Regions from separate parts of the Bradyrhizobium sp. STM 3557 genome, predicted to be linked through region 1. Evidence: predicted binding sites of a transcription regulator. Region 1 holds the regulator's gene; each other region holds the start of a gene.
The links. Region 1 encodes HrcA, which represses chaperone genes, less so after heat shock. Its sites were predicted from a motif close to GTTAGCACTCNCNNNNNGNGAGTGCTAAC; they were not measured.
Positions count from the first base shown of each region.

Region 2: groES (co-chaperone GroES) is a predicted target of HrcA. The motif match lies at 4,531-4,559, and genes of this name have one in related genera.
Region 3: groES (co-chaperone GroES) is a predicted target of HrcA. The motif match lies at 6,005-6,033, and genes of this name have one in related genera.
Region 4: groES (co-chaperone GroES) is a predicted target of HrcA. The motif match lies at 5,194-5,222, and genes of this name have one in related genera.

Region 1 covers NZ_CP120697.1:218,343-225,787, forward strand. Annotated here, with positions in the region: gene hemW (radical SAM family heme chaperone HemW) at 1-304, opposite strand, end outside; gene rdgB (RdgB/HAM1 family non-canonical purine NTP pyrophosphatase) at 291-926, opposite strand; gene rph (ribonuclease PH) at 932-1,645, opposite strand; gene hrcA (heat-inducible transcriptional repressor HrcA) at 1,793-2,881, shown strand; gene grpE (nucleotide exchange factor GrpE) at 3,011-3,631, shown strand; gene pncA (bifunctional nicotinamidase/pyrazinamidase) at 3,901-4,617, opposite strand; gene P6U24_RS01015 (hypothetical protein) at 4,726-5,664, opposite strand; gene dnaK (molecular chaperone DnaK) at 6,066-7,445, shown strand, end outside.
Region 2 covers NZ_CP120697.1:3,248,680-3,256,124, forward strand. Annotated here, with positions in the region: gene P6U24_RS14615 (glycosyltransferase family 87 protein) at 1-508, shown strand, start outside; gene P6U24_RS14620 (M20/M25/M40 family metallo-hydrolase) at 526-1,929, shown strand; gene P6U24_RS14625 (GGDEF domain-containing protein) at 1,926-3,143, opposite strand; gene P6U24_RS14630 (trypsin-like peptidase domain-containing protein) at 3,359-4,453, opposite strand; gene groES (co-chaperone GroES) at 4,673-4,987, shown strand; gene groL (chaperonin GroEL) at 5,029-6,651, shown strand; gene P6U24_RS14645 (hypothetical protein) at 6,709-6,936, shown strand; gene P6U24_RS14650 (NAD-dependent epimerase/dehydratase family protein) at 7,072-7,445, opposite strand, start outside.
Region 3 covers NZ_CP120697.1:5,635,998-5,643,442, reverse strand. Annotated here, with positions in the region: gene P6U24_RS26050 (winged helix-turn-helix domain-containing tetratricopeptide repeat protein) at 1-504, opposite strand, end outside; gene P6U24_RS26045 (FAD-binding oxidoreductase) at 616-2,007, shown strand; gene P6U24_RS26040 (CynX/NimT family MFS transporter) at 2,032-3,273, shown strand; partial or broken gene P6U24_RS26035 (VOC family protein) at 3,370-3,543, opposite strand; gene groL (chaperonin GroEL) at 3,917-5,557, opposite strand; gene groES (co-chaperone GroES) at 5,647-5,961, opposite strand; gene P6U24_RS26020 (usg protein) at 6,341-6,625, shown strand; gene P6U24_RS26015 (cupin domain-containing protein) at 6,773-7,333, shown strand.
Region 4 covers NZ_CP120697.1:2,110,322-2,117,766, forward strand. Annotated here, with positions in the region: gene P6U24_RS09455 (META domain-containing protein) at 85-495, shown strand; gene P6U24_RS09460 (VOC family protein) at 613-999, opposite strand; gene P6U24_RS09465 (hypothetical protein) at 1,610-2,806, opposite strand; gene groL (chaperonin GroEL) at 3,030-4,673, opposite strand; gene groES (co-chaperone GroES) at 4,801-5,097, opposite strand; gene P6U24_RS09480 (hypothetical protein) at 5,419-5,925, shown strand; gene P6U24_RS09485 (protein phosphatase CheZ) at 6,031-6,816, opposite strand; gene P6U24_RS09490 (L,D-transpeptidase) at 7,123-7,445, shown strand, end outside.

The DNA.
Region 1 (7,445 bases):
CCTCCAGCGTCACTTCGACATCACCAGCGACATGCCAGTATTTGCCGATCGCATCCAGGATGGCGCCGACGGTGGTCGGCTGCATCAATGACGGCGTGCCGCCGCCGAGGAAGATCGAGGTGACTTCGCGCGCACCCGTGCGCGCGGCGGTCGTTTCAATCTCGCGCGCGAAGGCGCGTGCGTAACGCTCCTGGTCGATCGCCGCATGCCGGACATGGCTGTTGAAGTCGCAATAGGGACATTTCGACAGGCAGAACGGCCAATGCACATAGACCGCGAAGGCGTTCGCGTCAGCGCCGCTCAAGGCAGATCTCCGCAAGCTTCACGAAAGCGCGTGCGCGATGCGACAGGCCGAGCCCCAGCGGCGGCATCCCGTGCTTCTCGATGCTCGTCATTTCGCCGAATGTGCGCGCATGTCCGTCGGGCAGGAACATCGGATCATAGCCGAAGCCGGCGGTGCCGCGCGGCGGCCAGACCAGCGTGCCGTCGACGCGCGCTTCCACCTGTTCGAGATCGCCGTCGGGCCAGGCGACACACAGCGCCGAGACGAAATGCGCGCGCCGCTTGTCCGGTGTGGTGGCGCCGCGCTCGGCGAGCAGCCGCTCGACGCGCGCCATCGCCGCATTGAAATCCTTGGTCTCGCCGGCCCAGCGCGCGGAATAAATACCCGGAGCGCCGTCGAGCGCATCCACGACGATGCCGGAATCATCGGCGAAGGCGGGGAGCCGTGCGGCCTGTGCCGCAGCGATCGCCTTGATGCGGGCGTTAGCCTCGAAGGTGTCGCCGGTCTCCTCGGGCTCGCCGAGGCCGAGCTCTCCGGCCGAGACCGCCTCGACCCCGTAGGGCGCCAGCAATTCGCGCATCTCGGCGAGCTTGCCGGGATTGTGAGTTGCGATGACGATGCGGCCTTCGAGCTTGCGGTGCATGGTGCTTACGCCACCGCCATCTTCTGCAGGTCGACCAGGCGCGCCACACCCTTGCGCGCCAGCGCCATCAGCGACAGCAATTCGGCCTCGGAGAACGGCGTCTTCTCGGCGGTGCCCTGCACCTCGACGATGCGGCCGTCGCCGGTCATCACAAAGTTGGCGTCGGTATCCGCTTCCGAATCTTCGGCGTAGTCGAGATCGAGCACCGGCGTGCCGTTATAGATGCCGCAGGAGATCGCGGCGACGTTGTCGCGCAGGACCTCGGTCTTGATCATGTTGCGCGCCTTCATCCATTTGATGCAGTCGGCGAGCGCGACCCAGGCGCCCGTGATCGAGGCCGTGCGGGTTCCGCCATCGGCCTGCAGCACGTCGCAGTCGACCGTGATCTGCCGTTCGCCCAGCGCTTCGAGATCGACGATGGCGCGCAGGGAGCGGCCGATCAGGCGCTGGATCTCGACCGTGCGGCCGCCCTGCTTGCCAGCCGACGCCTCGCGGCGGGTCCGCTCCAGCGTCGCGCGCGGCAGCATGCCGTATTCCGCCGTCACCCAGCCTCGGCCCTGCCCCTTCAGCCATGGCGGCAGCCGGTCTTCCAAGGTGGCGGTGACCAGCACATGGGTGTCGCCGAACTTCACCAGGCAGGAACCTTCGGCATATTTCACGACGCCGCGTTCCAGGCTGACGGCGCGCAGTTCGTCGGGAGCACGGCGGCTTGGCCGCATGGGAATCCTCCGGCAAAGGCGAAAATCGGGGTTGGCGCCTTGTAGGAGGGTGAGGGAGCAGCGGCAAGGGCTTATGCGTCTGTCCGAAGCGGCTTGCCACCGGCCCGCCGCATCGACACATTATGGTCAGCTGGGAGGAATGTGCAGGTGGCTCACCACGATCCGATCAATCTGATGTCCCCGCCGGCCGGTTTGGCGCAGCTCAACGAGCGGTCCCGCGAGATCTTCCGGCAGATCGTCGAAAGCTATCTCGCCACCGGCGAACCGGTGGGCTCGCGCAACGTTTCGCGGCTGATTGCGGTTCCTTTGTCGCCGGCCTCGGTGCGCAACGTCATGGCCGATCTGGAGCACCTTGGCCTCATCTATGCGCCGCACACCTCGGCCGGCCGACTGCCGACCGAACTGGGCCTGCGCTTCTTCGTCGATGCCCTGATGCAGGTCGGTGATCTCACCGAAGCCGAGCGGCAGTCGATCGAAGGCCAGCTCGCCTCGGTCGGCCGCGCGCAATCGGTCGAGGCGGCGCTGGACGAGGCCCTGACCCGGCTGTCGGGCCTCACTCGTGCAGCCTCCGTCGTGCTGACCGCCAAATCCAATTCGCGGTTGAAGCATATCGAGTTCGTGCGCCTGGAACCGGAGCGGGCGCTGGTGGTGCTGGTCGGAGAGGACGGGCAGGTCGAGAACCGGGTTTTGACGCTGCCGCCGGGGGTTCCGACCTCCGCCCTGATCGAGGCCGGCAATTTCCTCAATGCGCGGATCAGGGGGCGGACCTTGGCCGAGGCCCGCCTTGAGCTCGAGACCGCGCTGGCGCAGGACCGTGCCGAGCTCGACCAGCTGACTCAGAAGGTGGTCGCGGCGGGGATCGCGAGCTGGTCGGGCGGCGACAATGAGGAGCGGCAGCTCATCGTGCGTGGCCACGCCAATCTCCTGGAGGATCTGCACGCGCTGGATGACCTCGAGCGCGTGCGGCGGCTGTTCGACGACCTCGAGACCAAGCGTGGCGTGATCGATCTTTTGGGCCGCGCCGAGAGCGCAGAGGGCGTGCGCATCTTCATCGGCTCGGAAAACAAGCTGTTCTCGCTGTCGGGCTCCTCGACCATCGTGGCGCCCTATACCGACGCTGCTGGCCGTATCGTCGGCGTGCTCGGCGTGATCGGCCCGACCCGGCTGAACTATGCCCGGGTGATCCCGACCGTGGATTACGCCGCGCGTATCGTCAGCCGAATCTTGGGTGGCTGAGAGGCGCGCCGGAATCCGCCGCGGCGGGCTGCAAATCGCAGGCCGTGCTTGATTTTCGCCATCTAAAGCACGATATCCCGGCCGACGAACCCCCTCCCCTTCCAGCCGAATTTTGCGAGAAGTCTATCCATGACCGATCCCGACCTGCAGAAGAATGATCCGGCAAACCCGGCGCAGGCCAGTGAACCCGTCGTCTCCAAGCCCTATGTGATGCCGGACGATCCCGAGACCGGCTCAGTCGAGGCACTGGCCAAGGAAGCCGCTGAGGCGCGCGACAAGATGCTGCGCACGCTGGCGGAGATGGAGAACCTGCGCAAGCGCACCGCGCGCGAGGTGTCGGATGCGCGAACCTACGGCATTACCGGCTTTGCGCGCGATGTGCTCGACATCGCCGACAATCTGCAGCGGGCGCTCGATGCAGTGCCGGCGGAAGCGCGCGCGGCGGCCGATCCCGGCCTCAAGGCGCTGATCGAGGGCGTCGAACTCACCGAGCGCTCGCTGCACGCGACGCTGGAGAAGAACGGCGTCAAGAAGTTCGACCCCAGCGGCCAGAAGTTCGATCCGAACTTCCAGCAGGCGATGTACGAGGTGCCGGATCCCTCGGTGCCGTCCGGCACCGTGGTGCAGGTGGTGCAGTCCGGCTACACGATCGGGGAGCGCGTGCTGCGCCCGGCGCTGGTCGGCGTGTCCAAGGGCGGCGCCAAGGCTGCACCCGCGGCCGCCAATGACGAGCCCGACAGCGCCGCGTGATCTTTCCGCCATCGTGCAGCGATCAAAAGAGAGCCACGGGGACGTACTCCGTGGCTCTTTGCTTTCGTGCAATTGGATGAACTCATTTTCGGCACGATAGGTGAATCGGGTGCGGCAATGGTGGTGCACACCTCTCCCGTCGGTTCACCTTTTGGGAGCAGCGCCCCCTCACCCGGCGCTACGCGCCGACCTCTCCCCGCTGGGGAGAGGTGAACCGAGACCGCGGATGCAGTTTTGATCCGATCAAGAGGCTTCGGACAGCTTAGACTCTAAATCGCGATGTCGTCGGATTTGATCCGCTTGACGCCCGCCGCTTCCATGTCGGCCCAAGCCTTGGCCAGCGAGCCCTGGGTGTCGATGCCGCGGCAGGCGTCCTCGACGACATAGGTCTCGAAGCCGGCCTTGCGCGCGTCGAGCGCGGTCCAGGCCACGCAGAAATCGGTGGCCAATCCGGCAACGAAGACACGATCGATCCCGCGCGCTTTCAGATAGGCGGCAAGGCCGGTGCTGGTCTTGCCGTCGGCCTCGGTGAAGGCCGAGTAGCTATCGACGTCGTTGTGAAAGCCCTTGCGGATGATCAGCTCGGCTTGCGGGATCGAAAGGTCCTTGGACAGCGCCGCGCCCTCGGTGCCCTGCACGCAATGGTCGGGCCACAGCACCTGCTTGCCGTAAGCGAGATCGATCACCTCGAATGGCTTCTTGCCGGAATGGGTGGACGCAAAGGAGACATGCGCGGGTGTGTGCCAATCCTGGGTCATTACGACATTGCTGAAGGCCTTGGCGATCTTGTTGATGACCGGCACCACCTGCTCGCCATCTTTGACGGCAAGGCTGCCACCAGGGAGGAAACAGTTCTGCACGTCGATGACGAGCAGCGCCGCCGTCTCGCCCGGCTTGATCGCGTCTGCTGCGTAGGTGCTGCGCCCGGTCGCAGCCGCAAATCCCGCCGCGCCCAATCCTGCCAGAATCTGCCGTCGATTCCACATCGCGCTTCCCCCGTCGTGTTGATGACAACGGCGAAAGCAAATCAGCTTGCCGGGCAGGCGTAAAGCTCGTTTCGGTGGCCAGCGTGCCCAGCATCTGCGCGGCGCGCATCAACTGCGCGGCTGGATACCATCGCGCACGGCGCGGAAGCGTGGAAAGGCACCTGGCCATTGGTCACGCGGCGCGCTGCCGATGATGCGCAGCGTGCTCGGGCCGCCAAAGCGCAGCCATTGCACCACCGTCACCGCGGTATTATCCTTGCCGCTCGTGGCATCGATCCGCGTCTCAAAGGCCGGCAGGCCGTCGACCCGGATCGGCTCCGACATCGTGATCCTGGCGTCCCGAACGCCGGGGATCGTGGTGGCGGCCTGCTGTGCAAACCGCGCTCGATCACCCGGTTCAGGCGGGGCGGAGCCGATGATGCTGATGACCATGAAAGGCGCGGCCTCGAACCCCTTGGTCTCGTCGCCGTCGGCAAGGATCAGCGCCGCGCCGGGCGCCAGCGTGCGGACGGTCTTGAAGTTGCTGCGTTCGGTCAGCTGGAACGGCATCAGGCTGAGCTGCTCGTCGACAGGGACCTCCTTGCGGATCGCGGCGGAGGCGAACATTTGGCGGACCGCATCGTCGGTGTAAATCTTGCTGGCGGTCTCGGGAATCTGCACCGCGATGTAGCCGGAGAACGTGTTGCCCGACAGGATCATGGAATAGCGCCGCACCGGTGTTGCGCCGTCCTTGCCGTTCTCGACCGTGTAATAAGCGAGCCCCGCCGATGTCTCGATGCTCTCCGGCTTGATGCCGCCGGTGCCGGCCGGGTTGGCCGCGAACGCGTTCTTCACCTCGCCATAGGCCGCGGCCGGCAGCTCGGTCAGCAGCACCTTGACGCTGTGGTCCTCGGTCTCGAAACCGGGAAATGCCTTGGCGACGCTTAAGCCCACCAGCGGCGCCAGCCCGACCCGGACGCCGGGCGGAAACACCGCATCGGCGGCGCAGGCCGGCCGCAATATGGCGGAGACAAGGACAGCCGCGGTGAGCATTCGGAAAAGCATCATGAAGAACCTGCCTGATTTACCAAACGCTGTTCTTCGCCACAGCCGGGCTGCCGTTCGGTTGGACGCTTTTAACGGGTTTGCCGGACCAGCAACAGGCCGGTGCCCGCGATTTGAAGTTCCAGCTTCAAACGGCCTTAATCCGGACCGTCGATCGATGCCGCAGCGCTCGGCCAATGGCCGATCGAAGGGCTTGTTCGGTGCGCCGGCCACGCTGGTCCGACAGCCTGAAAATGCGCGGGTTTTCGATGTCGGAGGTAGTGGTCCGGTCCTTGCGGGCCGGTGCCCCCCTCCTATATGAGGCTCATCGTCGCAATATCGCGAGCATTTGATCTGAGGGGGTTTTGGATGGGGGCGCCGTCAGGGCCCCTCCCAACCTGCCGCAAAAAGAGGGATATGAGACCATGGGAAAGGTCATCGGGATCGATCTCGGCACCACGAATTCGTGCGTGGCCGTAATGGACGGCAAGACGTCGAAAGTCATCGAGAATGCCGAGGGCATGCGCACGACGCCTTCGATCGTCGCGTTCAGCGATGATGGCGAGCGCCTCGTAGGCCAGCCTGCCAAGCGCCAGGCCGTGACCAACCCCGAGCGGACCTTCTTTGCGGTGAAGCGCCTGATCGGCCGCCGCTATGACGACCCGATGGTCGAGAAGGACAAGAAGCTCGTCCCCTATAAGATCGTCAAGGCCGGCAACGGCGACGCCTGGGTCGAGGCCGACGGCAAGACCTATTCGCCCTCGCAGGTCTCCGCCTTCATTCTGCAGAAGATGAAGGAGACCGCTGAGGCTCATCTCGGCCAGAAGGTCGATCAGGCGGTCATCACGGTCCCCGCCTATTTCAACGACGCCCAGCGCCAGGCCACCAAGGACGCCGGCAAGATCGCGGGCCTCGAGGTGCTGCGCATCATCAACGAGCCGACCGCGGCCGCGCTCGCCTATGGCCTCGACAAGTCGAAGTCCGGCACCATTGCGGTGTACGACCTCGGCGGCGGCACCTTCGACGTCTCGATCCTGGAGATCGGCGACGGCGTGTTCGAGGTGAAGTCGACCAATGGCGACACCTTCCTCGGCGGTGAAGACTTCGACATGCGGCTGGTCAACTACCTGGCCGATGAGTTCCAGAAGGAGCAGGGCATCAACCTGCGCAACGACAAGCTCGCGCTGCAGCGCCTGAAAGAGGCGGCTGAGAAGGCCAAGATCGAGCTGTCGTCGACGACGCAGACCGAGATCAACCTTCCCTTCATCACCGCGGACCAGTCCGGTCCGAAACATCTGACGATGAAGCTGACCCGCGCCAAGTTCGAGGCGCTGGTGGCCGATCTCGTCGAGAAGACCATCGAGCCCTGCCGCAAGGCGCTGAAGGATGCCGGCCTCACCGCCGGCGAGGTTGGCGAGGTGGTGTTGGTCGGCGGCATGACCCGCATGCCGAAGATCCAGGAAGTCGTGAAGCAGTTCTTCGGCAAGGAGCCGCATAAGGGCGTCAACCCCGATGAGGTGGTGGCGATCGGTGCTGCAATTCAGGCCGGCGTGCTGCAGGGCGACGTCAAGGACGTGCTGCTGCTCGACGTGACCCCGCTGTCGCTGGGTATCGAGACGCTGGGTGGCGTGTTCACCCGCATCATCGACCGCAACACCACGATCCCGACCAAGAAGAGCCAGGTGTTCTCGACCGCCGAAGACAATCAGAACGCGGTCACCATCCGGGTCTTCCAGGGTGAGCGCGAGATGGCGGCCGACAACAAGATGCTCGGCCAGTTCGATCTGATGGGCATTCCGCCGGCC
Region 2 (7,445 bases), 3.0 Mb from region 1:
GCAGGATGATCCGACCAAGCCGATGCCGGTGCGGACGATGAATGTCGTCGACATCTCGTTCAAGGCGGCGAACCTCGTCGTGCTCGCGGTCTCGGGCCTCTTCGGCATCGGCTTTCTCTTGGTGATGCCGCGCAAGGAACGACGCACGCCACGGTCGGACGCGGAAGAGCTCGGCATCCTGTTCTGCCTGATGACGGTGGCCTCGCCGCTGGCGCGCCAATATTACTTCATGTGGCTGTTCTTCCCGATGACCGTGCTGATGCATCGCGCGGCCTACGATCCGAGGCCGCGCGTGCGGCTGTGGACCTGGCTTGCACTGGCGCTGTCGGGCATCCTGATGCTGCTGTCACTGCCGCCTTTCCCGAAGGACCTGCAGGCATGGGGCAACAATCTCGCGGCGACCGCCGTCATGGCCGGCGCGCTGGTCTGGCACATCCTGCATCCAGTGCCGGATGACCACACTAGCTCGGCATCCGAGGCAGGGGTAAAAGCTTTGCAATCGCTTTGAGAGGGAAACTTAACACCATGGCCGACGCGAAGCTCCAATCCGTGCTCGATCACATCGATGCCGACTTCAACAACAGCCTGGAGCGGCTGTTCACGTTGCTGCGGATCAAGTCGATCTCGGCCGATCCGGCCTTCGCCGGCGATTGCAAGCAGGCGGCCGACCATCTCGCCAAGGATCTTGCCAGCATCGGCTTCGCGGCCGAGGTGCGGCCAACTGCGGGCCATCCGGCCGTGGTCGGCAAGAGCAACGGCAATGGCGGTGCCAAACCTCACGTGCTGTTCTACGGTCATTACGACGTGCAGCCGGTCGATCCGCTCGAGCTCTGGCACCGTCCGCCGTTCGAGCCCGTGGTCACGGACCATGCCGACGGTCGCAAGATCATCGTCGCGCGCGGCGCCGAGGACGATAAGGGTCAGCTGATGACCTTCGTCGAGGCCTGCCGCGCCTGGAAAGCCGTGACCGGCTCGCTGCCGCTCGACATCACCGTGCTGCTCGAAGGCGAGGAGGAGGTCGGCTCGAAGAACTTCGTCCCGTTCCTTCAGGCCAACAAGGACGAGTTCAAGGCGGATTTCGCGCTGGTCTGCGACACCGGGATGTGGGATCCGACCACGCCGGCCATCACCACCATGCTGCGCGGCCTTCTCTATGAGGAGGTCAAGATCAAGGCCGCCAACCGCGACCTGCATTCCGGCCTGTTTGGCGGCGGCGCCCGCAATCCGATCCGCGTCTTGACCGAAGTGCTCGGCGGTCTGTTCGATGCCGACGGCCACATCACGCTTCCCGGCTTCTACGATGGCGTGAAGGACCTGCCGCCGGAGGTCCTGGAGCAGTGGAAGAAGCTCAATTTGACGCCGGAGAGTTTCCTGAAGCCGATTGGGCTGTCGATTCCCGCCGGCGAAAAGGAACGTCTGCTGATCGAGCAGGTCGCCTCGCGTCCGACCTGCGACGTCAACGGCATTGTCGGCGGCTATATCGGCGAAGGCTCCAAGACGGTGATCCCCGCGCATGCCTCGGCCAAAATCTCATTCCGCCTGGTCGAAGGTCAGGATCCAGAGAAGATCCGCCAGACCTTCCGCGATTACGTGAGGGCGCGCATTCCGGCCGACTGCTCGGCCGAGTTCGAAGACCATTCGGCTGCGCCTGCGATCGCGCTCGACTGGACCATGAAGCCGCTGGCGGCGGCGAAGCGGGCTCTTACCGAAGAATGGGGCAAGGAGGCGGTGCTGATCGGCTCCGGCGGCTCGATCCCGATCGTCGCCGATTTCAAGAACACGCTCGGGCTCGACTCCCTCCTGGTCGGCTTCGGTCTGGACGATGACAATATCCACTCGCCGAACGAGAAATACGACCTGACGAGCTACCACAGGGGCATCCGCTCCTGGGCGCGGATTCTCGCGGCGCTTGCCGAGATGCCGCGTTAAGCGGCCGCGCCGGCGGCTGCTCTCGTCGCTCCGTGCTGGGCGAGCTTGCGCAGGGCCGTCAGGATGGTCTCGGTCGTGGCAAGGCGGCAGCATGACTTGCCGGCGGACTTGGCCTCATAGAGCGCGGCGTCGGCCAGCGCCAGCAGGGTCTCGGCGTCGTTGCCATGGTCCGGCGACAGCGCGATGCCGACGCTGATACCGATGGTCGCGCTGGCGCTGTCGGCGAGCAGGATCGGCTGCTCCGCAATGCGGGTGATGCGTTCGCCGAGCGCGATCGCGTCCTCCGGCGTCACGTCGCTCGTCAGCACGACGAACTCGTCGCCGCCGATCCGCGCGATGGCGTCGGCGGTCGGCGCGATGTCGTGCAGGCTCTGTGCAATCCTCCGCAGCAGCATGTCGCCGCCGGCATGCCCGAAGGTGTCGTTGACCGGCTTGAAGTGATCGAGATCGAGATAAAGCAGGGCGAAGCGCCTGCCATCGTTCTGGTGGGCGACGATCCTGGCTTCCAGCGCATCGACCAGGCCGGCGCGATTGTGCAGGCCCGTCAACACGTCGAGGCGTGCCTGATCCTCGCTATGGCGCTTGGCCTGCAGCACCGTGACCAGCATCTTGCTGAGCTGGAATGCGCCGGCTGTCATCGCCGAGAAATAGAGCGGGATCTGCAGGAACAGCATGTAGAGCAGCGGCTCGCGCGCCAGCGCGATCCCGGGGATCATGGGCCCGACTGTGAACAGGATCATGGCGCCCGCCAGGCGCGGCGCGCTGAAACTGCGGAAGCAGATGCCGCCCACCATCGCAGCGCCGGACAGGCAGGCGAGCGTCGCGCTGACCCAGTGGCCGCTGGCGACGCTCAGCCCTGCGCCGAGCCCGATGCTGGCGCTCCAGGCTATGCCAAGCAGGATGTAGAGATCGGTCGGCGTCCTGCGTCCCGCGCGCGCCGCACGATAGGCGATGCTCAGCACGATCAGGCGCGCGGTGCAGACCACGATCTCCAGCGCGAGCCAGGCGACGAATGGCGTCGTCTGCTCGCGCGCGGCAATCGCGGCGCTGGTCAAGGTGGAGTTGAGGAGGCCGGCGGCGAAAATCGGCCAGCTGCCATAGAGATCGCCGATCAGTGCGACGCGGACATCGTCGCTGACGTCAGGCCCGACATCCGCAAGCCATTGCGTCACCCGCCATTGCGGCAAACTGAAAGCCAACCCGTCGCCCCGCATTCCGGCATCCCCCACACGCATGAAGGGCACGGAGGGCTTAACAGGTCTTTGCTGCGCGACGCTTGGCCGCACACATGCTTGATGCGCGGTAAAGAATGCTCTGCCCGGCGACGCAGGGCCGCTCCGTCAGCGGATGGTCCCCCCGGCGCCGCCCGTCTTGGTCCTTCCGCCGCCTCGCCATTCAGCCGCCAGGCCGGTGATCGGCGCCGGCGGCATCATCCCGATGTCCGCACGCGCGCCCGCTCCTCCGCGGCCGGAGCGACCTCCACGGTCGCATTGCCGAGTGCGCGGTCGCGCTCGAAGGTAAGACGGACGCGCTGGCCGACTGGCGTGAGGCCGATCAGATTGCGGACCTGCGTCGCGCTGCGCACGGGCATGTCATTGGCCTTGACGATGATGTCGCCCTTGCGCAGGCCGGCACGCTCGGCCGGCGAGCCGGCGCTCACATCGGCAACGCGCGCACCCTGGACATGACCGTTCACCGGCACGTCTAGGTCCTGCAGGCTAATGCCGATGCGTCCGCGCTCGACCCGGCCGTTCTGCACGAGTTGCTCCATCACCCGCCGCGCCATGTTGATCGGCACGGCAAAGCCGATGCCGATATTGCCGCCGCCCGGCGAGATGATGGCCGTGTTGATGCCGACCAGCTCACCGCGCAGATTGATCAGCGCGCCGCCGGAATTGCCCGGATTGATGGCGGCATCGGTCTGGATGAAATCCTCATAGCCCTGCTTGCCAAGGCCCGTGCGCCCGAGCGCGCTGACGAGCCCCGACGTCACGGTCTGGCCGAGGCCGAAGGGATTGCCGACCGCGATCACGAAGTCACCGACCTCCAGCGCATCGCTGTCGCCGAGCGCAATTGCCTTGAGATCGGCGGGGTCGCGGATCTGCAGCAGCGCGATGTCGGTGCCAGGATCGCGCCCAACCAGGCGCGCGGCAAATTTCCGGCCATCCTTGGTCCTGATCTGGACACTCGTGACATGCTCGACGACGTGATTGGCCGTCATCACGTAGCCGCGCTGGGCGTCGACAATGACGCCGGAGCCGGTTGCGCTGATCTGCTTCTCGACCTGCTTCGGGACGTCGAAGAATTCACGAAATAGCGGGTCCTGATAGAGCGGATTGTCCTGGCGAACCTTGCCTTCGACCGAGATGTTGACGACTGCCGGCGTGACCTCCTTGACCAGCGGAGCCAGCGTCGGCACGCGCCCGAGCCGCAGGTCGGGAATCTGGGCGCTCGCCGGTCCGGCGAACAGACACAATAGGATGGCCGGCGCGATCACAGGCCGGACCCAACGCAGAAACTGCATTGTTACCCCCCACAAGGTGAACCGGGATTTTGGCGCCGATTTAGCTGGGAAAATGTCCGGCCGCGGTCAAGAGCGTGCCTGGCAATCACTGCCGGAGAGTGCCAAAAAATTTTTCACGCCCTCTTGAACCAAAAGTTCCCGTTCACTAGGTCGTTTTTGCCCGGGGGCCTGATGGGACCCGGATCTATGACATCGCTGATCTTGTGAAGGAGGATGTGCATGCATTTCCGTCCGTTGCACGACCGCGTGCTCGTGCGCCGTATCGATGCCGAGGAAAAGACCAAGGGCGGCATCATCATTCCCGACACCGCCAAGGAGAAGCCGCAGGAAGGCGAGATCATCGCCGCGGGCCCCGGTGCGCGGAACGAGCAGGGTCAGCTGGTGCCGCTCGATGTGAAGCCAGGCGACAGGGTGCTGTTCGGCAAGTGGTCGGGCACCGAGGTGAAGATCGACGGCAAGGATCTCCTGATCATGAAGGAGAGCGATCTGCTCGGCATCGTCGACACACCGGTTGCGGCAAAGAAGGCCGCTTGATCATGCACAACTGACAGTCATCGGAGAAGGAGACGACGATCATGGCCGCCAAGGACGTGAAATTTTCGACCGAAGCGCGCGACCGCATGCTGCGCGGCGTCGACATACTCGCAAACGCCGTGAAGGTCACGCTCGGCCCCAAGGGCCGCAACGTGGTGATCGAGAAATCGTTCGGCGCCCCGCGCATCACCAAGGACGGCGTGGCGGTCGCGAAGGAGATCGAGCTCGAGGACAAGTTCGAAAATATGGGCGCCCAGATGGTGCGCGAGGTGGCCTCGAAGACCGCCGATCTCGCCGGTGACGGCACCACGACCGCGACCGTGCTGGCGCAGGCGATCGTGAAGGAGGGCGCGAAGTCCGTTGCCGCCGGCATGAACCCGATGGACCTCAAGCGCGGCATCGATCTGGCCGTCGAGGCGATCGTGGCGGATCTCAAGTCGCACGCCAAGAAGATTACCAAGAACGATGAGATCGCGCAGGTCGGCACCATCTCGGCCAATGGGGATGACGAGATCGGCCGCTTCCTGGCTGAAGCCATGCAGAAGGTCGGCAATGAGGGTGTGATCACGGTCGAGGAGGCCAAGAGCCTCAATACCGAGCTCGAAGTGGTCGAAGGCATGCAGTTCGACCGCGGCTATATCTCGCCCTATTTCGTCACCAATTCCGAGAAGATGCGGGTCGAGCTCGAGGACCCCTATGTTCTGATCCATGAGAAGAAGCTGTCGGGCCTGCAGACCATGCTGCCGCTGCTCGAGGCCGTGGTGCAATCGGGCAAGCCGCTCCTCATCGTGGCGGAGGACGTCGAGGGCGAGGCGCTGGCGACGCTGGTCGTCAACAAGCTGCGCGGCGGCCTCAAGATCGCGGCGGTCAAGGCGCCCGGCTTCGGCGATCGCCGCAAGGCCATGCTGGAGGACATCGCGATCCTCACCGGCGGCACCACGATCTCGGAGGATCTCGGCATCAAGCTCGAGAACGTGACGCTGTCGATGCTCGGCCGCGCCAAGAAGATCGTGATCGACAAGGAGAACACCACGATCGTCAACGGCGCCGGCGCCAAGAAGGACATCGAGGCGCGGGCGACGCAGATCAAGGCGCAGATCGAGGAGACCACATCGGACTATGATCGCGAGAAGCTGCAGGAGCGCCTGGCCAAGCTGGCCGGCGGCGTCGCGGTGATCCGGGTCGGCGGCGCCACCGAGGTCGAGGTCAAGGAGCGCAAGGATCGCGTGGACGATGCGCTGCATGCGACGCGCGCTGCAGTGGAGGAGGGCATCCTGCCGGGTGGTGGCGTCCCGCTGCTGCGCGCCAGCAAGGTGCTCGACCGCATCAAGACCGCGAATGCGGATCAGAAGGCCGGGGTCGAGATCGTCCGTCGCGCGATCCAGGTGCCGGTGCGCCAGATCGTGCAGAATGCCGGCGCCGACGGCTCGCTCGTGGTCGGCAAGCTCCTGGAGAAGGATACCTACAACTGGGGCTTCAACGCTGCGACCGGGGCGTATGAGGATCTGGTGCAGGCGGGGGTCATCGACCCGGCGAAGGTGGTCCGTGCCGCGCTGCAGGACGCGGCCTCCGTCGCCTCGCTCCTGATCACCACCGAGGCGCTGGTGGCCGAGAAGCCGAAGAAGGCCGAAGCCCCCGCGGCTGCGCCCGCGATGGACTTCTGATCGCGGGGCATGCAGGGCCCCGCCGCTTGGCCGGGCCCTGCTGAGCGGGGACAGCCCATGTTGAATTGGCAGCCTGACACCAGGCCGCGCGACCGCGCGCGTGCCACCACTGTCTTAGCCGGCAACGTCAATCATTTTCTGATCGAGAGCGAGCAGCGCGTCATTGCGCATTGCCGCGCCATGCTCAGGCGCAATGACCTTGAAGCCGATGAGCAGCAAAGGCTGGCGAAAGTGCTCGATGACGCCGATCTGCGCTTGCGCCGGCTGCTCGTGGCCGCAGCCTGAGTTGTCAGGGAATCGTTGCTTCCCCGAAGCAAAAACGCCGCCCAGGATTGGACGGCGTTTCATTCCGAAAAGCGTAGAGGTCGTATGACCCGTGCTTAGCACATCTGTCCTCGCCGGTCCATCACATTGCACGGGTCAGGCGCGAATGGCGTCGTCGACCGGATAGGGACCATGGCCGAAAGCGCGGTCGTGATAACCCTTGCTGCCGATCGCCTGCGCGAGTGGGCTGCGAATGTCCTCGTCGGCTTTCAGTCGCGCCACGAGCGTGCGGAAATCATGGCGCGGCCGCCAGCCGAGCTCGGCGCGGGCCTTTGCGTTGACATAGACGCGATCGATGCCATCGAACATGCTCCAACCTCGGCGGGCATATTCCTGCACGTAGTCCGGAACGATGCGGCGGACCACCTGCGGCGCGTTGCCACGCAGCTCGGCCATGTCCTCGCGTGAGAATGGCGTGGTGGCGCTGATGATGTATTTCGCAAAACGCGCAGTGGAGGCGTGAGCGATCG
Region 3 (7,445 bases), 2.5 Mb from region 1:
GCTGGAATGGCGGGCCACGACGAAGAGCGACCGGAAGCGCGATAATTCCGTAATGATGTCTTCCGTGATCCCGTCGGAAAAGTAGTCCTGCGCGGGATCGCCGCTCAAGTTCAAGAATGGCAGCACGGCAATCGATGGCTTGTCCGAGGTCGCGGACGGGAGCCACGCTTGCCGGCTGGCACCGGACAAGGTGGCGGCTGGCGGGCCGATATAGCGGTAGCCGCGGCGCGGCAGCGTCTCGATCCAGGTACTGCCCCCTTCCACGGCTGCAAATGCCCGGCGCAGAGCCGCAATCTGCACGGTCAGATTGCTTTCCTCGATCGCCAGTCCCGGCCAGGCCGCCTCCATCAGAGCGTCCTTGGCAACCGGCTTACCCGTCTTTTCCAGAAGCAGCCGAAGTAGCGCGACGGCTCGCCCTCCGAGAGCTACCGGCTCGACTCCCCGAAACAGCATGTCGGCGTCTGTCTCGAGACGAAATGGACCGAACTCGTAGATCGTCGCCATTGGCTAGAGACACCATTATCAGTGAAATTCGCAACTTTTTCCGATCGGATTCAGGAAACGATTTGGCGCTCCGTGAGAAGATGGCATGGGCCTCGGCGAGGAGCAAATCGGATGGAGCAACGGCGGCTAGATGACGACCTGATGGGCAAATCACACTCCCAACCTCCCCCCACCCCACAGCTACGGCTCAAGGGCCACGTCGTCCTTGAGGGAAACGCCGGTTACGACGAGGCGCGCAAGGTCTGGAATGGCGCCATCGACAAGCGGCCGGCCATGATCGCCTATTGTGCCGGTGCCGAGGACGTCGTTCGGGCCGTCGTCTTCGCAAGATCTCATCACATCTGCATCGCAGTCCGCAGCGGCGGCCACAATATCGCCGGCCTGTCGGTTTGCGACGGCGGCATGGTCATTGACCTGTCGCTCATGAAACAGGTCGAGGTCGATCCGGTCCGTCGGATCGCGCGCGCGGAGGCCGGCCTCAATCTGGGCGAATTCGACAGGGTGACGCAAGAGCATGGCCTGGCGACCACCATGGGCGTCAACAGTGATACCGGTATTGCCGGGCTCACGCTTGGCGGCGGCTTTGGCAAGCTCGGACGCAAATACGGGCTGACTTGCGATAACCTGATTTCCGCCGAGGTTGTGACAGCCGAGGGAAACATATTGAAGGCCAGTGCGACCGAACACCCCGACCTGTTCTGGGGCCTGCGGGGTGGCGGCGGCAATTTTGGCATCGTGACCGCGTTCGAATACGCGCTTCATCCCATCGGCACCTCACTGCAAGTCGCGTCAGCGCTGCATCGATATGATCACGCGCGCGAGGCCATGCGCTTCTATGATGAATTCGCTCGCCGCGCCGCCGATGAAGCGAACGTCGATGCAGCTCTGGTAACGCTGCCGTCGGGCGAACGATTCTTCAGCATCTCCGCCTGCTATGTCGGCCCGCATCATGACGGTGAGCGCGCCCTTTCACCGATCATCAGATTCGGCTCGCCCGTCGAGACGCGCCTTGCAGCTGTTCCTTATCTCGACATACAGTCGGGCGGTGATGCGCTGTTCCCACGCGGCCGCCGCTTCTACTGGAAGGCGCAGTTCCTGCGCGAGATCAGCACTGGCGCGATCGACGCGCTGCTCGACGCCTATGCGAGAGCGCCAAACACCTCGTCGCTACTGGTTTTCCAGCACGTCGGCGGCGCAATCGCCCGGGTTCCGGCACAGGACTCGCCGTACGCAAACCGCAATGCAGCGTTCGACTGCTTTCCCGTCGCGATCTGGGACGATCCGGCCGACGACGACGCGAACATGCGTTGGGCGCGCGAGCTGTGGAGCGCCGTCAGGCCCTATTCGACCGGCGGCGTCTACGCGAACAATCTCGGCGATGAGGGCGAGGATCGTGTCCGCGATGCCTATGGCGAGAACTATGCGCGGTTGGCTGAGCTCAAAACCAAATACGATCCGACCAATCTCTTCCGCATGAACCAGAATATCAAGCCGACGGTATAGGTTCACGGCATCGGGAAAATCCAAATGCGAAGCCGCTGGACCATCCTTGCTGCCCTGTTCGTCGCTCGCGCCGCCATCGCCTTTCAGTTTCAGAGCGTCGCGGCCGTCGCGCCACAGCTCAGCCAGAGTCTCGGTGCGAGCCTGGCCGATATCGGTATTCTGATCGGACTCTATTTTGCGCCGGGCGCCGTGCTTGCCTTGCCTGGCGGCGCGATCGGTCGACGCTATGGCGACAAGGTGACGGTCCTTGCCGGTCTCCTGATGATGCTGGCAGGCGAACTTCTGATGACCACGTCAACATCGTGGAGCGTGCAGATCGTGGGCCGACTGACCGCCGGCATTGGCGGTGTTCTCCTGAACGTTCTGATGACCAAGATGGTCGCGGACTGGTTTGCCGGCCGGGAAGTCGCCACCGCGATGGCCATTTTCATCAACTCATGGCCGGCCGGCATTGCGGTCGCTCTCATGCTGTTGCCGGAAGTCGGAGCCACGCTTGGCCTCCATGCCGTCAATCTCGCCGTCGCAGGAGTGATCTTGATCGGCCTTGGTCTCATCGCTTTGGTTTATCGCGCGCCAGATGCGACCATCGCGGTTGAAGGCGAGCGCTACAGCCTGACCGCCGACACGATCTGTGCCGTGATTGCCGCCGGCTTGATCTGGTGTCTCTACAACATCGGCTTTGCGATGGTTTTCAGTTTCGGTCCGTCGATGCTTGTTGAGCACGGATGGCCCAGTGCCGCGGCCGGATCAACCATCAGCATCGTGCTCTGGCTCGCCGCCCTTTCGGTTCCGTTCGGCGGCTTCCTCGCAGATCGGACCAAGCGCGGCGAGGCCATCCTCGTGACAGGCTGCATCGCCTTCGCCCTCCTGACATTTCTCCTGTCGCGTAGCGGCACGGTGCTTCCCATCGTCATTGCTCTTGGAATCCTTTGCGGTCTTCCCGCCGGGGCGATCATGAGCCTGCCTGCGCGAGTGCTCGATCAGAAGATGCGGCCGGTCGGAATGGGACTATTCTACACGATCTTCTACGCCGGCATGTTGGCCGGACCGGCGATCGGCGGAAAGCTCTCAAAGTCGTTCCGCTCCGCGAGCGCCGCGCTCGACTTCGGCGCCGTCGCCCTTCTGGCTTGCCCGATCGTTCTGTGGCTCTTTCGCCATATCGTTGTCAGCCGGCATCGGACGGCCGTTTTACCGATACCCGATGAAAAGCGAGACATGGAATGCCTTCTCAGAGAGAATGACCGGCTGCAGGCTCGCCATGACTGACGCTAACGCGCCCGATACCATAAGGAGCTTGGAACGAGTTCTGGCGGCTGGCTTGATTCAGCTCAAGAACCGGCCGCGTTAGACCCTTGGATCGCGTCAGGCCCATTCACGAAGCGGATCAATCTGAAGCTTGCCCACCGGTGTCCTGCTCATGAGCTCGACGACCAAGCCGGTACGGGTCTGGACGAAAGCGAGCTGACGATCGAAAACCGCACCATGGCAAACAGGCACGACCACCGATTCCCCTTGCTGCTCCATTTCCGCGACATCGCGGTGCGACATCTTTCTGTGATGACAGCGGCCTAATGCCCGATGGTCCGATTCGAATCCGACCGGAGACAGGGAAGGCGCTGCTGTTTCATCATCCGATCATGCATCGCGGTGATCCCGTCACGAAAGGACGCAAATACGTTTTGCGGACGCACGTGATGTATCGGCGCGAGAGGTGAAGGCGAGTTCAGGAAGTGGTTCGAGCGGAGCGATGTCATCGTTGTGAGGCGCGAGAGCGAGCAATTCCGCCTCATATCGACACCCTCTGGACTGCTTCGCTTGCGCTCGCAGTGACGTTCGTCTGCGAGCGAGCCAAAACAAAAAGGGCGCGGTTTGCACCGCGCCCTTCGTAGCTTCGAGAGGAGCTGGACTGTTAGAAGTCCATGCCGCCCATGCCGCCGCCCGGAGGCATCGCGGGGCCGGCTGCGTTCTTCTTCGGCAGCTCGGCGATCATGGCTTCCGTGGTGATCAGCAGCGCGGCCACCGAGGCAGCGTTCTGGATCGCGGTGCGCACGACCTTGGTCGGGTCGATGATGCCCTTGGAAACCAGGTTCACATATTCGCCGGTCTGCGAGTCGAAGCCATAGGCGTACTGATCCTTCTCCAGGATCTTGCCGACGATGACCGAGCCGTCCTCGCCCGCGTTGATGGCGATCTGGCGAGCCGGAGCGGAGAGCGCCTTGCGGACGATCTCGACGCCGGTCTTCTGGTCCTCGTTCTTGGCGCGCACGTTCTTGAGCGTCTCGGAGGCGCGCAGCAGGGCGACGCCGCCGCCCGGCAGGATGCCTTCCTCGACGGCAGCGCGGGTCGCATGCATTGCGTCATCAACGCGATCCTTGCGCTCCTTCACCTCGACCTCGGTCGCGCCGCCGACGCGGATCACCGCGACGCCGCCCGCGAGCTTGGCCAGACGCTCCTGCAGCTTCTCACGATCGTAGTCCGAGGTGGTCTCCTCGATCTGCGCCTTGATCTGGGCCACGCGCGCCTCGATGTCGGCCTTCTTGCCGGCGCCGTTGACGATCGTGGTGTTCTCCTTGTCGATCATGACCTTCTTGGCGCGGCCGAGCATCGAGAGGTTGACGTTCTCGAGCTTGATGCCAAGGTCTTCCGAGATCGCCTGGCCGCCGGTCAGGATCGCGATGTCCTGCAGCATGGCCTTGCGGCGATCGCCGAAGCCCGGCGCCTTGACGGCCGCGACCTTGAGGCCGCCGCGCAGGCGGTTGACGACCAGGGTGGCGAGCGCCTCGCCCTCGACGTCCTCGGCGACGATCACGAGCGGCTTGCCGGTCTGCACGACGGCCTCGAGCAGCGGCAGCATCTCGTTCAGCGAGGAGAGCTTCTTCTCGTTGATCAGGATGTAGGCGTCGTCCATCTCGACGCGCATCTTGTCAGCGTTGGTGACGAAGTAGGGCGAGATGTAGCCGCGGTCGAACTGCATGCCCTCGACGACGTCGAGCTCGGTCTCGAGCGACTTGGCTTCCTCGACGGTGATGACGCCCTCGTTGCCGACCTTCTTCATGGCGTCGGCCAGGAACTTGCCGATCTCGGCATCGCCGTTCGCGGAGATGGTGCCGACCTGGGCGATCTCCTCGTTCGAGGTGACCTTCTTGGAGTTCTTGACGAGGTCCGCGACCACAGCCTCGACGGCGAGGTCGATACCGCGCTTCAGGTCCATCGGGTTCATGCCGGCGGCAACCGACTTGGCGCCCTCGCGCACGATCGCGGCCGCGAGCACGGTCGCGGTGGTGGTGCCGTCGCCGGCCGCGTCAGCGGACTTGGAGGCGACTTCGCGCACCATCTGCGCGCCCATGTTCTCGAACTTGTCGTCGAGCTCGATCTCCTTGGCGACGGTGACGCCGTCCTTGGTGATGCGGGGGGCGCCGAACGACTTGTCGAGCACCACGTTGCGGCCCTTCGGGCCGAGGGTGACCTTCACGGCATTGGCGAGAATGTCGACGCCGCGCAGCATGCGATCGCGGGCGTCAACGCCGAACTTCACGTCTTTGGCTGACATAAATGGATTTCCCTGAGTTGAATTGATGTCTCACCCCGTCCGTGGCGCCCGCAGGCGCTCCCTCAGGGGTGAAGCGGATGCGGCAGCGCTTAGGCGGCCTTCTTCTTGGCGCCGGTGTCGGTGAGAACGCCCATGATGTCGCTCTCCTTCATGATCAACAGCTCCTTGCCGTCGATCTTGACCTCGGTGCCGGACCACTTGCCGAACAGCACGCGGTCACCGACCTGGAGGTCGAGCGGGACCAGCTTGCCGGTCTCGTCGCGGCCGCCCGGGCCGACGGCGATGACTTCGCCCTGCGAGGGCTTTTCCTTGGCCGTATCGGGAATGATGATGCCGCCAGCGGTCTTCTCTTCGGCGTCGATGCGCTTGACCACGACGCGGTCGTGAAGCGGACGGAAGTTCATACAGTCCTCCTAAGCTATTGAAACTGTTTTCGAAGTTCTGGAGATTAGCAGTCGCTGCTAGCGAGTGCCAGCAGGCGCGATCGACATAGGCGAGAGTTTTACCGGGAGCAAGGGCTTGTAGCAGAAAAATTAGCAGTCAATCGAGGCTTCTGCCAAAAGGTCCTGAAATCGTTAACGGGATCGGAACAGACCGTGAAACCCCGTATTAGCACCTGTGCTAAGTCGCTGCTAGTGCAGGAATTTTCAACAGAGCGTTAAACTTTTAGGCTTGTGATGGGTTGGTCGCATGCGTCACATTTCTCATCAGTGAGCGCATCTCGCCGGGGGCTTGGTCCCGGTCGCCCTCCGGAGAATGCGCTTCCTGCAAATGGAGGTTGGCATGACTTCGCGGGTTGGTGTTTCCGAGGACTTTCGGAAACAGGTTCTGGGTTACGGGCTGACGACGGCGCAGATCCTCTACCGGATGCCGGATCATCCCTCGCTGCTTCAGACCTATGTCTGGCAGAACTACGACCTGTTCCCGAAATTTCCGGCGCTGCAGGATTTCCTCAGCTTCTGGCAGAAGAAGCTCGAAGGTCCGCTGTTTTCGGTCACAGTCGCCCATTCCAAGCTGATCAAGCCCGCGGAGCTGCGCGCCGTCGACGGCGTCTTTCGGCTGCAATAGGCGGCAGGCTGCAACATCGGTGTCATTCCGGGCTCGCGCTCCGCGCGCCCCGGAATGACGATCTCCTGTTTGGCGATCGCGGAGACCGCCCAATGGCAAGCTGACTGTGCTACCCTTCGCCTCCGGGGAAAGCCGAGGGAGAGCACGATGGCCAGCAAGAGCCGTTCGAACACGCCTGCATCACGCGCCGCTGCGAAATCGGCAGCACGCAAGACATCGTTGCGCAAGGCCGCGGCGAAGGCCATCGCTGAGGCGCCTGCGAAACCAAATGCACGCAAGGCGCTCGTCAGCACTGGCCGCGCGGCACCTGCATCCAAGCGCCCGAAGCAGCGGGTCGCCATCAGCCACCTCAACGAAGAAGACTTCAAGACCGACGGTTTGCGCGCCTATGCGGCCTACCGCGATCTCGGCATTGCCGATGCCACGCACGGCCTGGCGCGGGCGCATGTGATTCGGTTGCTGCCGCCGTGCAATCCGAAAGAAGTCTCAAAGCTCCATACGCACGATGTCGAATTCCAAATGGTCTATGTGCTCAAGGGATGGGTGAAGACCTACATGGACGGCGTCGGTGAGAGCATGATGAAGCAGGGCAGCGCCTGGACGCAGCCGCCGAAGATCCGGCACATGATCCTGGACTATTCCGACGATGTCGAACTGCTCGAGGTGATCCTGCCGGCGGATTTCAAGACGCTCGAGCTGACGGCGTGAAACGCTCTCGCCCCGTGCTCTGCTGCCCAATGGATTCCGGGCTCGAAAACCGATCGCGAGAAAGCGCCCGATCCGCGAAACCGGGCAGTTACCAACCGGATGGTTTAAGCCG
Region 4 (7,445 bases), 1.9 Mb from region 1:
TGGGTCACAATTATGCGGGAGCCGTGGCAGCCTTATTTTCGACCGCGCAGGACGTGCGGTGCGTCGCGAGAGGTGAAGAGGGCCATGGTGGTTGCGAAGCGTTTTGTTGCCGGATGTGCGGCGGCCTTGTTCGTCTCGACGGTTGCGACCGTGCCGGCGCTTGCCGATGAGGGCTTTCCGTTCGGCATGGAGATGACCCTCGACGCGCTGCCGCAGCCGGGATCGAAGCGGGTTCCGGACCTCGACATCGGCGACCATGGCGAGGTGGTGCTCGAGCTGTGGTGCAAGGGCGGGAAGGGCCAGTTCTCGGTGGCCGGCAACACGATCATCTTCATTGCCAGCCAGATCGAGGACCGCAACTGCGCGCCGGGACGCGCGCAGGCCGATGACGATCTGCTCGCAACGCTGACCGCGTCGACGAGCTGGAAACGGCAGGGCGATTCGATCTATTTCATCGGCCCCAAGACGCTGCACTTCCGCCTCAACACCAACTGAGGCGAGGGACGCTAGAGCCTTTTCCGTTCCGATTGAATCGGAACGGGGCTCTAGCTTTTTGTTTTGACGCGTTTTCTTGACGCGAACCGGTGTCCACTTCGCTTGAAAACGCTCTAATTAGGCGGCCCCCTGCAGTTGCGGTCGCGTGGCGACCTCGATCACGATTCCGCCGGGCGCGGTGCAGTAGAAATGCGCGCCGCGGCCGCTGCGACCAGCATCCTCAATCTCTCCTGGCGCAAGGCCGGCTGTCACGAGCTCGTTCCTCTTCGCCTCGACAGCGGCGAACCCGTCGACGTAAAAGCCAATATGGAACGTCTCGGGATAGCCGGCGGGATCATACCTCTTCAGTTTCATCAGGGTGAGCACGAACTCCTCGTCATTGCGCAGGATCACGAGAGCTCCGGAGCCGCGTTCCAGGAGGCGACGGAAGGCGAAGAACCGTTCGAAGAAGATGGCGAGACCCGTCACATCCGACGTTGCGAGATTGAGGTGTTTGAGATGCATGACTTCCGTCCGTTCTGGTTGTTGAAACGGACGGCGGCAGCATCGTCGATGTCGGGAGCCGAAAGCTGATTTTGCGCGACCCACCGGCAGCGTGACGATGTCGTCACTCCGTCCGGCCGTGGGTCCAAGCCGCTAAGCGGCGGGATAGCATTCCCGCTTCTGACGGGAACAGGCCGGGCTTACCAATCCGGCCATGCCTATTTTCGGCACGGGCTGTCTAACACAAACAAGGCCGATGCGTCAAAGGCGAGGCGCATGGCGATTGCCCGAGCCTGTGACCCGCCCAGCGGAATCGGATTGTGATCTGATCTCCTGCCTGAGCCCTATCTCCGCGAAACGCGTTTCGCGTTGTCGCGAGGGACCGCTAGAACACCGTTTCCGTGAAATCGGCCGTCGCAGGACGATTGAACTCTCGCCATCTCCAACGCTGTCATGCTCCGCGCAGGCGGAGCATCCAGTACTCCGCGGCAGAAGAGATCGAACACAGACGTCACGGCGTACTGGATCGTCCGCCTTCGCGGACGATGACGGCGGGGGCAGTATCAATAGAACCGAGACTCGGAAATGAGGATCTAACTTCCGCTTGCCGGATCGCGCGAGCAGACGGGTGTCACTTCCACACCGAGTTGTCGGCGTCCCAGCGCTTGGCTTTCAGGGCCGCGGCGAGGGCGTTGATTGCGCCGCCATCGTCGCGCTGGTCGCCGTCCTCCTCGCCGGAGGACTCGTCAGCCACGATCAGTTTCGGACCGGCCGCATCGTCGACCGTGGTCGTCACCGGATTGCCGATCCACAGCATCAGCGCGTCGGTCCCGCCTGGTTTGTCGGGCGCGACCAGCCCGGTGACCTCGATCGCCTCGGTGAGGTCGAGGCCTGGCATCAGCTGGCTCGGCCGCTTGAAGCTGAGCTTCAACTTGCCGTTGGTGGCGTTCCAGCTCGTGCCCGTGGCTTTCGCCCCATAGGTCTTGGCGAGCACATCGGACACCACGGCGGCCAGCTTGTCCTTGTTGATCTTCTCGCCGTCACGCCAGTCGGCCGCCGGGAAGCGCAGCGCGCGATCCATCTCGACAATGCCGGTGGTCCATCCCGCAGCAACGACCCCAGGCATGGCCTTCGCCTTTGCGATCTGCGTGGCCGCACGATCGGGATCGACTGTCATGCTGATGGTCTGCTCGCCGGCGCGCAGCGCATCACAGCCGACGGTCAGGCTGGAGAGCGCAACCTCGACGTCCTGTCCCTTCAGGCTCTTCAGGAAGTCGACTGCGGCATCGAGCTTGAGGCGAACGGCGATCGCCTCGGGCGAGACCTCGGTGAAATCCTTTGGCTGCGCGACGATGCCGTCATCGGTGCTCTGGCTCTCCAGATATTCCTTCTCGCTGATATCGGAATTGTCGGTGGAAGCGACCTCCGTCACCTCTTGGCCGATGCTGATCTGGCCACGGAATTCGACGCTGTCGCCATTGCTTTTCTGCATCAGCTTGACGTTGACGGGCGCCTTCTCGCCAATGCTCTGCGTGGCGCCGGTCATCGTCTGTCCGTTGACCGCGAGGTTGACCACGAAACGGTCCTTGCGATCGCTGTTCTTCGCAATGGGATAGCAGAGGTCGAGCGTCGCCGCCGTCACGGTCTTGCCCTGACGGACTTCCTTGAGCACGACGTCGGCATTGCCATCCATGAGACCATCGATCGAGGTGAAGTACCGGATCTCAGTCGCGTTCGGAGTGGCTCTCGCCTGGTTCTTGAGCTGGGCCCAACCGGACGCGGGCAAGCCCGCCAGGACGGCGGCTGCAATGAGCAAAGGCGCGCGCATATGGAAATCCTCATAAAGGCCAGAGTCGGATTTTGGACGGCACCCTAGTGCGGTTCTCCCGCATTTTCGAGCGAAAGCCTGTCCTGCTCGGAAGGCCCGTTCCGATCGGCCATGAACAGCCCTCGGAACGAACGACGACCGAGTGAAACCGCTGGAATCATCGGTCAAAAAGAAGGCCGCCCGGAGGCGGCCTTCGCATGTTCGATGAGGCGTGAAACCGGGCTTAGAAGCCCATACCGCCCATGCCACCCATGCCGCTGCCGGCCGGCATCGCGGGCGCGGCTTCCTTCGGCAGTTCGGCGACCATGGCCTCGGTGGTGACCAGCAGGCCGGCCACCGAAGAGGCGTCCTGCAGCGCGGTGCGCACCACCTTGGCCGGATCGATGATGCCCTTCGCAACCATGTCGACATAGGCCTCGGTCTGGGCGTCGAAGCCGAAAGTCTCGGACTTCTCCTCCAGGATCTTGCCGACCACCAGCGAGCCTTCGACGCCGGCATTCTCGGAGATCTGGCGCACCGGCGCTTCCAGTGCCTTCAACACGATGTTGATGCCGGCCTGAACGTCCGGATTGTCGTTGTTGATGCGGCCGACCGCCTTCTTGGCGCGCAGCAGCGCAACGCCGCCGCCGGGAACGATGCCTTCCTGCACCGCGGCGCGGGTGGCATTGAGCGCATCCTCGACGCGGTCCTTCTTCTCCTTGACCTCGACCTCGGTCGCGCCGCCGACGCGGATCACCGCGACGCCGCCGGCAAGCTTGGCGAGACGCTCCTGCAGCTTCTCACGATCGTAGTCCGAGGTGGTCTCCTCGATCTGCGCCTTGATCTGGCCCACGCGCGCCTCGATGTCGGGCTTCTTGCCGGCGCCGTTGACGATCGTGGTGTTCTCCTTGTCGATCACGACCTTCTTGGCGCGGCCGAGCATCTTCACGTTGACGTTCTCGAGCTTCATGCCGAGCTCTTCGGAGATGAGCTGGCCGCCGGTCAGGATCGCGATGTCCTCCAGCATGGCCTTGCGGCGATCGCCGAAGCCCGGCGCCTTGACGGCGGCAACCTTCAGGCCGCCACGCAGGCGGTTCACGACCAGCGTCGCCAGCGCCTCGCCCTCGACGTCTTCCGCGATGATCAGCAGCGGACGGCCCGACTGCACCACCGCTTCGAGCACCGGCAGCATCGCCTGCAGGCCGGAGAGCTTCTTCTCGTGCAGCAGCACGTAGACGTCGTCGAGCTCGGCGGTCATCTTCTCCGCATTCGTCACGAAGTACGGCGAGAGATAGCCGCGGTCGAACTTCATGCCTTCGACGATGTCGACCTCAGTCTCGAGCGACTTGTTCTCCTCGACCGTGATCACGCCCTCATTGCCGACCTTCTGCATCGCCTGGGCGATCATCTTGCCGATGGCGGCATCACCGTTCGCGGAGATGGTGCCGACCTGGGCGACTTCCGACGACGAGGCGACCGGCTTGGCGCGCTTCTCGATGTCCTTGACCACGGCCGCGACCGCGATGTCGATGCCGCGCTTGAGGTCCATCGGGTTCATGCCGGCGGCAACCGCCTTGCCGCCTTCACGCACGATCGCCTGAGCCAGCACGGTCGCCGTGGTCGTGCCGTCACCTGCGGTGTCGTTGGTCTTGGAGGCGACCTCGCGCAGCATCTGCGCGCCCATGTTCTCGAACTTGTCGTCGAGCTCGATCTCCTTGGCGACGGTGACGCCGTCCTTGGTGATGCGAGGGGCGCCGAAGCTCTTCTCGATGACGACGTTGCGGCCCTTCGGCCCGAGCGTCACCTTGACTGCGTTGGCGAGAATGTCGACGCCGCGCAACATGCGATCGCGCGCGTCTCCTGCGAATTTGACGTCCTTGGCTGCCATCTCAAAATGCTCCTCAGTGGAACCCCATCGGCACGGGCTGTCGTCGCCCTTGAGCGGCCGGATGAGGCTTGCAAGAATGTGGATCGCCTCCGGTCACGGTTTATCCGTGCCGGAGGCTGTGGATGGATCAGGCCAGCACGCCCATGATGTCGGACTCCTTCATGATCAGGAGTTCCTCCCCGTCCAGCTTGACTTCGGTGCCGGACCACTTGCCGAACAGCACGCGGTCGCCGACCTTGAGATCGATCGGGATCAGCTTGCCGGCCTCGTCGCGGCCGCCTGGACCGACGGCGACCACCTCGCCCTGCGAGGGCTTTTCCTTGGCGGTGTCCGGAATGATGATGCCGCCCTTGGTCTTTTCCTCGGCGTCGATACGCTTGACCACGACGCGGTCGTGCAGCGGACGGAATTTCGATTTAGCCATGACGTTTCCCTATGGGGGCGCTTGAACCGGGGTTGTCGGAAGAGAATCTGAATGCGGCCACAATTGACGCTCAGGTGGCGGCAACTGGCTCGCGCCGTTAGCAATCGTGCCCTCAGAGTGCTAATAGCCGCTCGGAAATATGGCTTGGCGCCGATCCTGTCAAGCAAAGCGGTCAAGCGGTTCTTGAGGCTGTTATTGGACGCCGCGTTTGGTAAACCAATCCGTGCATCGGAGTCGTGTTGCGACATTGTTGCCGCGACGGCCATTTTGCGCTTGGGTGCGGCATGGGGTGGCCACGATCTTGTTTTCTAAGGGGATGCCATGACGAGTTCACGTAGCCTGCGGACGGCTGCCAGGCTGGGGATTGCCTCGGTGCTCACGTTGTTCTTGGGCGCCTGCAGCAGTTTCAGCCTGACGCAGTCGAGCGCGCCCCCGCCGGAGCCGGGCGTCGAGCCGGAGGTTCCGGCGACGGTTCGCGCGGATGAACTTGTCGGCAAATGGGGGCTTGCGGCCTACAACAATCCGAACGATCGCGCGCGCACCGAGAAGATGGCGCTCGCGCAGTGCAAGCAGCCCTACACGATCGGCGCGGGTTCATCCGGTGGCGTGATCATGCATCTGGCCGATCAGGCCACCCCGCAGGAACTGCGCGTGAAGGGCTCGTCCAGCGGCAAGAACTATATCGGCCCGCCCGGCCCTCCGGGCGGCGAGCAGGATCGCGAGATCGTCTCGTTCGACGGACGCGTGCTGATCACCCGCTTCATCGACAAGGATGCGGCGACCCGTTACCAGACCATGGTCTATGTCCGTTGCGGGCCGCGCGCCTGAGCGGGAGGGCTGTTCATCTTCAGAAACAAAGAACGCCGGCGATTCGCCGGCGTTTGCATTTGTAGTGAGGGGGCTGGGCGGGCAATCGTCCCGGCCTGTGCGAGCTCAGTTGAACATCGCGTCGATGTCGTCCTGCGAGGCGTGGCCGGCATCGCCCTCCATCTTGGGGCCGTTCAACAGCTTGGCATCGCCTTCGCGGGTGTCGACGATCGGCGGCACGTGAGCCTTGATGGCATCGACGCCGCCCCAGATGTCCATCATCACCACGATGTGGTGCTCGATGAACTTCATCGTGGTCATGACCTTGTTGATGCGCTGGCCGGTCAGGTCCTGGAAATTGCAGGCCTCGAAGATCGAGACCACGCGCTCCTGGATGTCCTCGCTAAGGATCTTCTGCTGGTCCGGCGAGGTCACCTTGCCGAGCGCACTGGCGGCATTGTCGATCGCCTCGGCGGCTTCCAGGATCTGCTGGGTCGCCTGCTCGGTTCCGCCGACGACGGCGCCGAGTTCGCCATTGACCTTGGCCATCTCCTCGCCGTTGAAGCTCTTGGCGTGCAGCGTGGCGATCTCGCCCTTGGTGCGGTTGATCGCGTCGTGGATCAGGTCCAGCTCGATCTTGAGCTTCTCGCACTGTTCGATCTGGGCGCGATAGGTCTCGAGCAGCGCGCGCGCCTCGGCGACCTCGCGGGCCGCGGACTCTTCGATCGCGACGTTGGCCGAGCTGCCGGAGGTATTGCCGCCGCTTCGAAAGTTAGCCATTTGAGCGCGGATCGCGCGGAGCTCGTCCATGATTTCCCTGTGCTGAGGGCCGATTTCGCCGCCGATGATCTCGGGCTCCGGCAGATGGCCGCCAATGGCTTCTTCGATACGAAAACGTTTGCGAACCGGCATGAGAGGTAATCCCTGTCCTTCACTGCATGCAGTTCTACGCGGAGCCTATTTAACATCACGTTCACGGCAGGAACCGCGCAATTTCCGCGTCTATACGCGCTATGAAGCTGGTTAATATCCTCTGCTTTGCCTTCACCGAAAATAAACGCTGGCAAGCAAATCCACTGTCACCCGCGAGACGGTGAATCCAAACACGGCATCCGTTTACCAAACTGATCGGCTTTTGGACTTAGTTAGGCTTAAGCGGGAGCAAACTCCTCCTCGCACGATGAACAGTCTCGAGACGAAACAGTACAGAGTACGTCGATGTTCAAGCCCATGACTATTGCGCTGCTTGCCGGCGCTTCCTGTTTTGCAACGATGGATCAGGCGGCGGCGATCGATGCCGCCGGATTTCAGCAGCCGACCGTTGTCTATGCCGGACCACCTCCGCAGCCGGCGCCGACTCGCGCGGCCTATGTCGACCACACACGCATGGGCGGCGGCTTCATCGAGTTTCTGTTCGGCGAGGGCGAAGGAAGAGGCTACCGGCCGCCGGCCTATCAGCAGCAGCCGTCCTATGGTGAGCCGCAGCGCGTTCTGCCACCGGCCGCGACGCCTGAGGACGAGGAAGCCTACGAGGCGGCGCA